2 regions of the Eubacterium sp. genome follow, and region 1 is predicted to be linked to the other one. Evidence: predicted binding sites of a transcription regulator. Region 1 holds the regulator's gene; the other holds the start of a gene.

Region 1 (4,677 bases):
TTATACTCGTTTGAATAATATGAAACAACTAAATAACTTCCACTGTTAATCTTATCGCTAACAAGATTATTATTCTTCTTAACCTCATCAATATAATCCTGTACAGATACATCACTATTAATTGTGTACTTCTGAGCAATAGATGTTAATGTATCACCTGGTTCAATCTGGTAACTTGTGTAATATTTATATAAAGGATTCTTACCTGTATTATTTGCATTCACATTATATAAATTAACAAATGTGGCACATATTAAAAACATTGCTATACATGTAACACCAACAATAACTATTCTTCTCCGTAACAGATTAACTCTTCTTTTCTTAATCACGTCTCTTCTGCCTGTATTCATTATATCTTCCTCCTCGCATAGCTCTTTTAGTATGTATTGCTTATCCCTTTGAGAACATCTGTTCTTGTTCTGTAATGTTATATTATCATCCGAACAAATGTTTGTCAATATATTTTCGAACATATTTTCGAAATCTTGTTGTTTTTTATCAGGAACTATGTTAATATTATCATATAGGTAGTCCCATAAATGGTACTTTTGAAAAAAGGAGGTAAAAAATTTTATGCCAGGAAAAATTAGTGAAAAGCAGCAATTGATTTTAGATTACATAAAAGAAGAAATTTTGAAAAAAGGTTATCCACCTACAGTTAGGGAAATATGTGAAAGAGTTGGCTTACGCTCTACTTCTTCCGTTCACTCACATCTTAATACATTAGAAGAGAACGGATATATAAGACGAGATCCTACTAAGCCACGTGCAATCGAAATAATTGATGATGAATTCGGTTTAACAAGAAGAGACATGACTAATATTCCAATTATTGGACGTGTTGCTGCCGGTGAACCACTACTTGCAGTTGAAAATATCGAAGATTATTTTTCTCTTCCTACAGAATTTCTACCTAACAATGAAACTTTTATTTTAAAGATTCAAGGTGAAAGCATGATTAATATTGGTTTTTATGACGGTGATTTTTTAATTGTAGAGAAGGTCAACTCTGCTAATAACGGAGACGTTGTAGTTGCTTTAATAGATGATTCGGTTACAGTTAAGACTTTTTATAAAGAAAATGGTTATATTCGTCTTCAGCCTGAAAATGACAATATGGATCCTATTATAGTTGATGATTGTACAATCGTTGGTAAAGCATACGCTTTATACCGTAAGATAGTTTAAGAAAAATAGTTTAAGAATCGTAAGACAGTATAAAAAGAATTTTAGAACTAATATAGTTGTAACGATTGCAATTATATTAAACTTATTGAATTAAAAGTTATATTAAGACAATTATATTAAATTAATTCTTTTAATAATTAATTCTTTTAATAATTGATTGTTTTATTATTATTTTATTATTATGAGGTATATAAAAAACGTAGTTTTTAGATGTTTAAAAACTACGTTTTTTACTTTATATAAGCTTTTAATTGCTTATTACTATAATGAAACAATAATATAATTATTTATATTGTTACTCATATTATCTGATTAATAAGCTAAGCATTTATCAAGGCTTTCAATAATTGCCTCTTTATCCATATCATGGCCAATAAATACAACCTTAATCATTCTGTCTCCTACTTCTTCGTCCCAATCATTTACCAATGTAGGATCTTCTTTCATCATTTTAGCTCTAACTCTACGAGGAGCTGTTGCAACCCACTGTCCCGCATTGCTAATGTTAATCTGTTTTCCTGCCTGTTCAAACATATATGCATCATTGTTATTTTCAGCAGCCCAGATAATACCTTTTGCTCTAATGATTGTTTTTGGCATTTCATCTAACCAGTCTTCAAATTTTTCTTTTGCAAATGGTTTTCTTCTGTAATATACAAAAGTTCCAATACCATATTCCTCAACTTCACCTTCTCCATGGTGATGATGGTGATGGTGTCCATGATGGTGACCTTCTTCATGGTCATGATGTTCGTGTTCATGGTCATCTTCTTCGTCATGATGATGTTTATGGTGCTCGTCCTCATGGTCGTGGTCGTGATGATGTTCATGTTCATGGTGATGGTGATGCTGGTGTTCTTCATGGTCATCTTCTTCATGATGTTCTTCATTATCAAATGATTCTAATTCCTGAATCCAACCTGCTGACATACTTGCCTGTTCGAAATCAAATCTCTTTGTATCAAGAATTTCATCAACATCAATTTCACCATAGTTAGTTTCAAACATAACAGCCTTAGGCTGAAGTGTTCTAATAATCGCTTTTACTTTAGCTAATTGTTCAGGTGTAACTGTGTCAACCTTATTTAAAATAATCGTATTACAGAATTCAATCTGCTGAATTAAAAGATTTTCAATATCTTCTTCATCAATATCATCTTTTACAAGATTGTCACCACAACCAAATTCGTCTGCCATTCTAGCTACGTCAACTACAGAAACGATATTATCAAGTCTTGCTAATTTTGCTCTCTTGTCATAAGAACCATCTAACATACAAATTGACTGAGCAATTGGAATAGGTTCGCAAATACCACTTGCTTCAATTAAAATATAGTCAAATTTTCCTGACTGTACCAAATCTATAATCTGATTAATTAAATCTGCACTTAATGTACAACATATACATCCATTCTGAAGAGGTACAAGATTCTGATCCTGTAATGTAGCCTGTCCGCCCTTTGCAATAAGAGATGCATCTACATTTACTTCACCAATATCATTAACGATAACGGCTACTTTATAACCCTTCTGGTTTGTAAGTACCTGATTTAATAATGTTGTTTTACCTGCTCCTAAATATCCTGTAAGTAATGTTACAGGAACCATTTCTCTTGCCATAATAGCACTTCCTTTCCTAGTATTACATATATTAATCTATAATAGTTTTATTAATTAAATATGAAATTTATTTTAAACTTAATTAACTAAATAAAATGCACTATATCCCGGCATTTTAAAGCATTCTCCTATTTCCATAGGCTTATTTGTAATTAAATCCGTATATGTGTGATTTTTCACTTCACAGTATGCATCAAAGGCATTTTCTTCTGCGTTAATGCAAACATAAACTGTTTCATTTTCAGTAGCGCGCTTAAAAATACACTGTTTATTTGTTAAAAGCACTGATGTAAAATCACCATAATTTAAGCCAACACTGTTTTTCTTTGCTGCACTTAAATTACTAATAAATTGTGTAAGTTCATTAAATTCCGGTTGGTCAAATGAAGGTCTAAGTGCAGGATCTCCCTGAGACTTATCTGCCTTTGTTCCCCATTCGCTGCCATAATAAACACATGGTATCCCCGGCATGCCAAACATTAAGGCATATATAAGTGGTAAATGCTTTTCATTTGTCAGAATGCTTGCAACTCTTGTAACATCGTGATTGTCCACAAAAGACAATAAATGTTTTCCTTTATACAATGTCCATTGCTCAGGTCCAAACTGACGTAGCAATGAATGATTAATCTCAAACATATTCATACTGTTAAAACTTGAATAAAGACCTTTATAACATTCATAATTTGTTGCTGAATTAAGCATTTCATCATTCATTCTCTGGTTATAGTCACCATGAAGCATTTCTCCAACTAAAAAGAAATCTTCTTTTAAAGAATCAACATGTCGTCTTAATCTTCTTAAGAAATCAAAGTCAAGGCAATATGCAACATCTAATCTGATACCATCTATGCCAAATTCATTTATCCAAAAAGAAACAGCATCTAATAAATATTCCACAACATCGTTATTTTGAAGATTTAATTTAACTAAATCATAGTTGCCTTCCCAACCTTCATACCATAAGCCGTCATTATAGTTGGAATTGCCGTTTAAGTCTATGTGAAACCAGTTTAAGTATGGTGAATTTTCTCTATTCTTACATACATCCATAAATGGTTCAAATCCACGTCCCACATGATTAAAAACACCGTCTAAAACAACTTTTATGCCATTATTGTGTAAGTCCTCACACAACCCTTTAAAATCTTCATTTGTGCCTAATCTTACATCTATCTTTTTGTAATCTCTTGTATTATATCCATGAGTATCTGACTCAAATAGCGGAGAAAAATAAATTGCATTTGCACCAACTTTCTTTATGTGTGGAATCCAGTCATGTATTTTTTTAATACGATGCTGTAAGTTGCCATCATTTTCCAAAGGTGCGCCACAAAATCCTAAAGGATATATTTGATAAAAAACACTTTCATATGCCCACATTTTTTTTCCTCCTAATAAATACAATAATATACTGAAAATTATATAAACAAATATATCTAACGTTAAAAATACAATATCTTAAATTTTAAACTATTTAATTATTAATATAATTTTAAAAACTAATATTATAAAAGAAACGTTATCTAAATTTCTATACATAATTTTATAAATCTGTAACTTCCAAATGTTTTCCATCACGCCAGATTCTTTCTAAATCATAGAATAATCGGTCTTCTTCATTGAAAACATGAACAATAATATCACTAAAATCCATTAATATCCAATTAGCGTTATCAAAACCTTCAATATGTTTTGGCTTGCAGTCAACTTTATACATTTCTTCTTCAACGCTGTTAGCTAATGCCTTAACCTGATTTTCGTTATTACCACCTGCAATAATGAAATAATCAGCTAAAGTTGAAATTTCTGAAATATCAATAATTGAAATATTAATTCCCTTTTTCTCATCTAATGCATTATATG
Region 2 (5,427 bases), on a different contig from region 1:
GACAAAGCAGAAGACAGATAAGTCACAGCTTGAAAGTACAGTTGCATCAAAGCAGTCAGAATTATCTGAATATGAAGATTTGCTTGAGCAGAATGAGGCTTCTTCAGATGCACTTGATCGGGAAATTAAGGCACAGGAAGAAAAAGTAGCCCAGGCTAAGATCGCAGCACAGGCAACACAGGCTCCAACTCAGGCAGCTACAAAAGCACAGACAAATACAAACAATAATACAAATAACAACACAAATAATAATACTAATAACAATACTAATACAAATACAAACCCAACACCAAGCAAATCCAGCGGTTGGATTTATCCGGTACCGGGACACACATCAGTTTCATCAGATTATGGATACAGAAAAGATCCATTCTCAGGTAGTAGCACATTCCACAACGGAATTGACTTCCCTGCACCAGGTGGAACTCCTGTAGTAGCAGTAGCAGACGGTACTGTAGTTTGGGCAAATTATAATGCCACAGCAGGAAACTGGACAGGTATTAAACACTCAAATGGTGTAACATCAGTTTACATGCATCAGTCATCAATTTTAGTAAGTGTTGGTCAGCATGTAAGTCAGGGACAGACAATTGGTTTAGTTGGTACAACAGGTTCATCAACAGGTAACCATTTACATCTTGGAGCAACAAGTGGAACAACACCAGGTAACTGGGTAAATCCATGGAGTTACTTCTAAACAGAATGAAACATAATATTTTATAAATAGTAAAGAATGAAAAATTAATTATTTAGTTTTTCATTCTTTATTGTTATAAAAGAAAAAATAGTTTAATATACATAAGTAGTATGATTCGCAAGGAGAAAGTTCTGTTAAAAAGTTCATAAAAGTGATTATGTTATTATGCAAATTTGAACTATAATTTATTTGAACATACTTAAATGAAAAGGTTATAGTGTAAAGCGAGGAAGAGATTGATATGGAAAAAATAAATGTAAAGAAAATTAATAAAAAAATCGAGAAAAAGAAAACTAAAACAAAATTTGTACCTGGCTTTCTTTTAGGTATGTTTGCAATGTTGGTTTTGGGAGTAGCAGTTGGCGTTGGACTGCATTTTTCTCAGGATAGCGTAAAAACAGATGCTACATATGCTGTGGACAAGGCAGAATCAAAGATCAAATCTTTAGAGGCATTAATCAACTTAAAATATTTGAAGAATGTGGATCAGGAAGATTTGGAAAACGGTTTATATAAGGGACTTTTAGAAGGATTGGGAGATCCTTATTCAGTTTATTACACGAAAGAAGAGTACACAAAGTTAATAGAAAGCACTTCCGGTGAATATTGCGGGATTGGAGCTTATGTTTCACAGAACACAGAAACAAAAGTAATAACAATAACAAAAGCTTTTAAGAATGGCCCGGCAGACAAAGCCGGAGTAAAAGATGGTGACGTTATTACAAAGGTTGATGGAAAAGATGTATCTTCAGAAGATGTTGATAAAGTGGTTAGCATGATGAAAGGGGATAAAGGAACAAAAGTTAAGTTAACAGTATATCGTCAATCGGTTAAGAAATATGTGGACGTTACAATTACAAGAGGAGAAGTAAAAGTACCTACTGTAGCACACAAAATGCTTGATAAGAAGAACAAAATCGGTTACATACAGATTTCTGAATTTGATACGGTAACCGCTGATCAGTTTTCATCAGCTTTAAGTTCTTTGAAAAAGCAGGGCATGAAAAAAGTAATTTTTGACTTAAGAAATAATCCAGGTGGTTCTTATGAAGGCGCTTGCAAAATATTAGATGAAATCTTACCGGAAGGAACGATTGTTTATACTAAAGACAAATACGGAAACGAGGAAAAGCAGACTTCTGACGCAAAATGTTTAGATATGCTGATTGTCGTTTTACAAAATAAAAACAGTGCCAGCGCATCTGAAATTTTTGCCGGAGCCATACAGGACTTTGGTGTAGGAACAATTGTAGGAACACAGTCTTTTGGCAAAGGAATCGTACAACAAATTATTCCATTAACAGACGGTTCAGCAGTTAAAATTACAATTGAAGACTACTATACACCAAGTGGCAAAAACATTCATGGAAAAGGAATTACACCAGATGTAAAGATTGAGGCAAACGGAAAAACAGATGTACAGCTAAATAAAGCATTAGAAGTTTTAAAGAAAAAATAGATTATAAAAATAAATTAGAAGCAATGTGACGTTTAAAAACTCAAAGTAATATTTTTTTAAAAACAGAAAATCCATTACGGAAATTGTAGTCTATTAAAAAATATATTAGGAAGGTTTATATTATCAATTTTTATGAGGAAAATAAAACTATGATAATAGGTTTGAATTAGATATGTAGTAATAGGTAAAATATAAAGCAGGATGCTAAAGGATAAATGTAATCCAAAGGCACCTGCTTTTATGCTGAGAGAAACAGAAAATGTAAGTTAGAAAACGCATAGGTGAGCTGGAAATAGTTTGATTTTAAAAATATATGATATATAAAGTAATAATGAGTATAAATAAAAAAGTGTAGAGTAAAAAAGACATATATACAAATAAAAAGAACATAAGTTCGAAAATGCTATATACTTTTTTCAGGCTTTTTGTTATAATTTGTTTATGCAGTTGTCGAAAAGAAATGAGACATTTATATGTTGCTGAAAAGAAAACAAATATTATGTGTCATTGGAATTAGTTAAGTATTTATAGATGGTTAGAAATAGATTTATAGGAGATTTGTATGGATCATTTTGAATTACATTCAGAATATCAGCCAACCGGGGATCAACCTCAGGCTATTAAGCAGTTGGTTGAAGGTTTTAAGAAAGGAAATCAGTTTGAAACATTGCTTGGTGTAACAGGTTCTGGAAAGACTTTTACTATGGCAAATGTTATTGCACAAATGAATAAACCAACGTTAATTATTGCTCATAATAAGACTTTGGCGGCACAGCTTTATGGGGAGTTTAAAGAATTTTTTCCTAATAACGCTGTGGAATACTTTGTTTCTTATTATGATTATTATCAGCCGGAAGCTTATGTGCCAAGTACAGACACATATATTGAGAAGGATTCTGCAATAAATGATGAAATAGATAAATTACGACATTCGGCTACTATGGCGTTAATAGAGCGAAAGGATGTTATTATTATATCTTCGGTTTCGTGTATTTACGGTTTAGGTGATCCAATAGATTACAAAAACATGGTAGTGTCCCTTAGACCGGGAACTATTAGAGATAGAGACGATATTATTCATAAGCTAATAGAGATTCAGTATGACAGAAATGATATGGATTTTAAACGAGGAACTTTTAGGGTAAGAGGGGAGAATCTGGAAGTATTTCCTGCATCATACACAGATAGTGCCATACGAGTTGAATTTTTTGATGATGAAATAGAAAGAATAACAGAGATTGATTCTTTGACAGGCGAAGTGCGTCACGAATTAGAACATGTGGCTATTTTCCCCAATTCACATTATGTAGTTAATCCGGAGAAATTAGAGAGAGCTATTAAGGATATAGAAGCAGAGTTGGCAGAACAGGTGGCTTATTTTAAATCAGAGGATAAGCTGATTGAGGCACAGCGAATAGCAGAGAGAACTAATTTCGATATGGAAATGCTTAGGGAAACAGGGATATGTTCAGGAATCGAGAACTATTCCCGCCATATGGCAGGACTGGCTCCCGGAGCAACACCACATACGTTAATGGAGTATTTTGGTGATGAATTCCTTATAATGATTGATGAAAGCCATATTACAATACCGCAAATTCGTGGAATGTATAATGGGGATCAGGCAAGAAAAAGCACATTGGTGGATTATGGTTTTAGACTGCCATCGGCAAAAGATAACAGACCGCTTAGGTTTGATGAATTTGAGGGGATGATTGACCAGATGCTTTTTGTTTCAGCTACACCTAATACTTATGAAGAGGAACATGAGTTACTTAGAGCTGAACAAATTATCAGACCAACAGGTTTGCTGGATCCTGAAATTAGTGTAAGACCAATTGAAGGTCAGATAGATGACCTTATTACTGAAATCAATAAAGAAGTTGAGAAGAAAAATAAAGTTCTGGTTACTACTTTAACAAAGAGAATGGCAGAAGATTTGACGGATTATATGAGAGATGTAGGAATTAGGGTTAAGTACCTTCACTCTGATATTGATACATTAGAGAGAACAGAAATTATCAGGGATATGCGTTTGGATGTTTTTGATGTTTTAGTAGGTATTAATCTTTTAAGAGAGGGACTTGATATACCGGAAATCAGTCTGGTTGCAATTTTAGATGCAGACAAGGAAGGATTCCTCCGTTCAGAGACATCTTTGATACAGACTATAGGTCGTGCGGCCAGAAACTCAGAAGGTCACGTAATAATGTATGCTGACAATATTACTGAGTCAATGGATAAGGCTATTACTGAAACTAACAGACGTAGAAAACTTCAGCAGGAATATAATAAGGAACATGGAATTACTCCAACTACAATTAAAAAGGCTGTTAGAGAACTTATTAGTATTTCTAAAGAAGTTGACAGAAAAATTAATGATATTGAGAAAGATCCTGAGTCAATGGATTCAAAAGAATTGAAGAAGTTAATTGACAAGGTTGAAAAGAGAATGCAGAAAGCAGCAGCAGAACTTGATTTTGAGACTGCTATTGAAATGCGTGAAAAACTGGCAGAACTTAAGAAAAAATATAGAGAATAATGATAATTAATGGAGAGTGAAAGTAATGTCGGACAAGAAAAAGTACATTAAAATAAAAGGGGCTAATGAGCATAACTTGAAGAATATTGATATTGAAATTCCAAGAGACGAATTTACAGTAGTTACAGGTTTAAGTGGTTCGGGAAAATCGTCTTTGGCATTTGATACAATTTATGCAGAAGGACAGAGAAGGTATATGGAATCTTTGTCATCCTATGCTAGACAATTCTTGGGACAAATGGAGAAACCCCAGGTGGAAAGTATTGAAGGTTTACCACCGGCAATTTCAATAGACCAGAAATCTACAAACAGAAACCCACGTTCAACAGTTGGAACAGTTACAGAAATATATGATTATATGAGATTACTATATGCCAGAGCAGGTGTACCTCACTGTCCAAAATGTGGCAAAGAAATCAAGAAACAGTCAGTAGATGAAATTGTTGACAGAATTTTAGAATTACCGGAACGCACTAAGTTCCAAATACTTGCTCCTATTGTAAGAGGCAAGAAAGGTCGTCACGAGAAGGTTTTTGAAAGTGCAAAGAAAAGTGGTTATGTACGTGTAATTGTTGATGGAAACATGTATCAGCTAACAGAGGAAATAACTCTTGATAAGAATATAAAACATAATATAGAAATTGTTGTAGACAGATTAAGTATAAGAGAAGGAATTGAGAAACGTCTTACAGATTCCATAGAGAATGCGTTGAAGTTAGGTAACGGTTT

The links. The regulator LexA, encoded in region 1, represses DNA repair genes until DNA is damaged. The targets are predictions, from matches to a motif close to CNAACANNTGTTNG.
Region 2: uvrB (excinuclease ABC subunit UvrB) is a predicted target of LexA. The motif match lies at 2,540-2,553, and genes of this name have one in related genera.

The regions. Positions count from the first base shown of each region.
Region 1 is NZ_DBLZZO010000029.1:362-5,038, reverse strand. Features, by position in the region: gene ACZM4J_RS10060 (LysM peptidoglycan-binding domain-containing protein) at 1-353, opposite strand, end outside; gene lexA (transcriptional repressor LexA) at 577-1,191, shown strand; gene ACZM4J_RS10050 (CobW family GTP-binding protein) at 1,504-2,811, opposite strand; gene ACZM4J_RS10045 (alpha-amylase family glycosyl hydrolase) at 2,890-4,194, opposite strand; gene rsfS (ribosome silencing factor) at 4,358-4,677, opposite strand, start outside.
Region 2 is NZ_DBLZZO010000010.1:27,486-32,912, reverse strand. Features, by position in the region: gene ACZM4J_RS04865 (murein hydrolase activator EnvC family protein) at 1-697, shown strand, start outside; gene ACZM4J_RS04860 (S41 family peptidase) at 939-2,156, shown strand; gene uvrB (excinuclease ABC subunit UvrB) at 2,719-4,698, shown strand; gene uvrA (excinuclease ABC subunit UvrA) at 4,724-5,427, shown strand, end outside.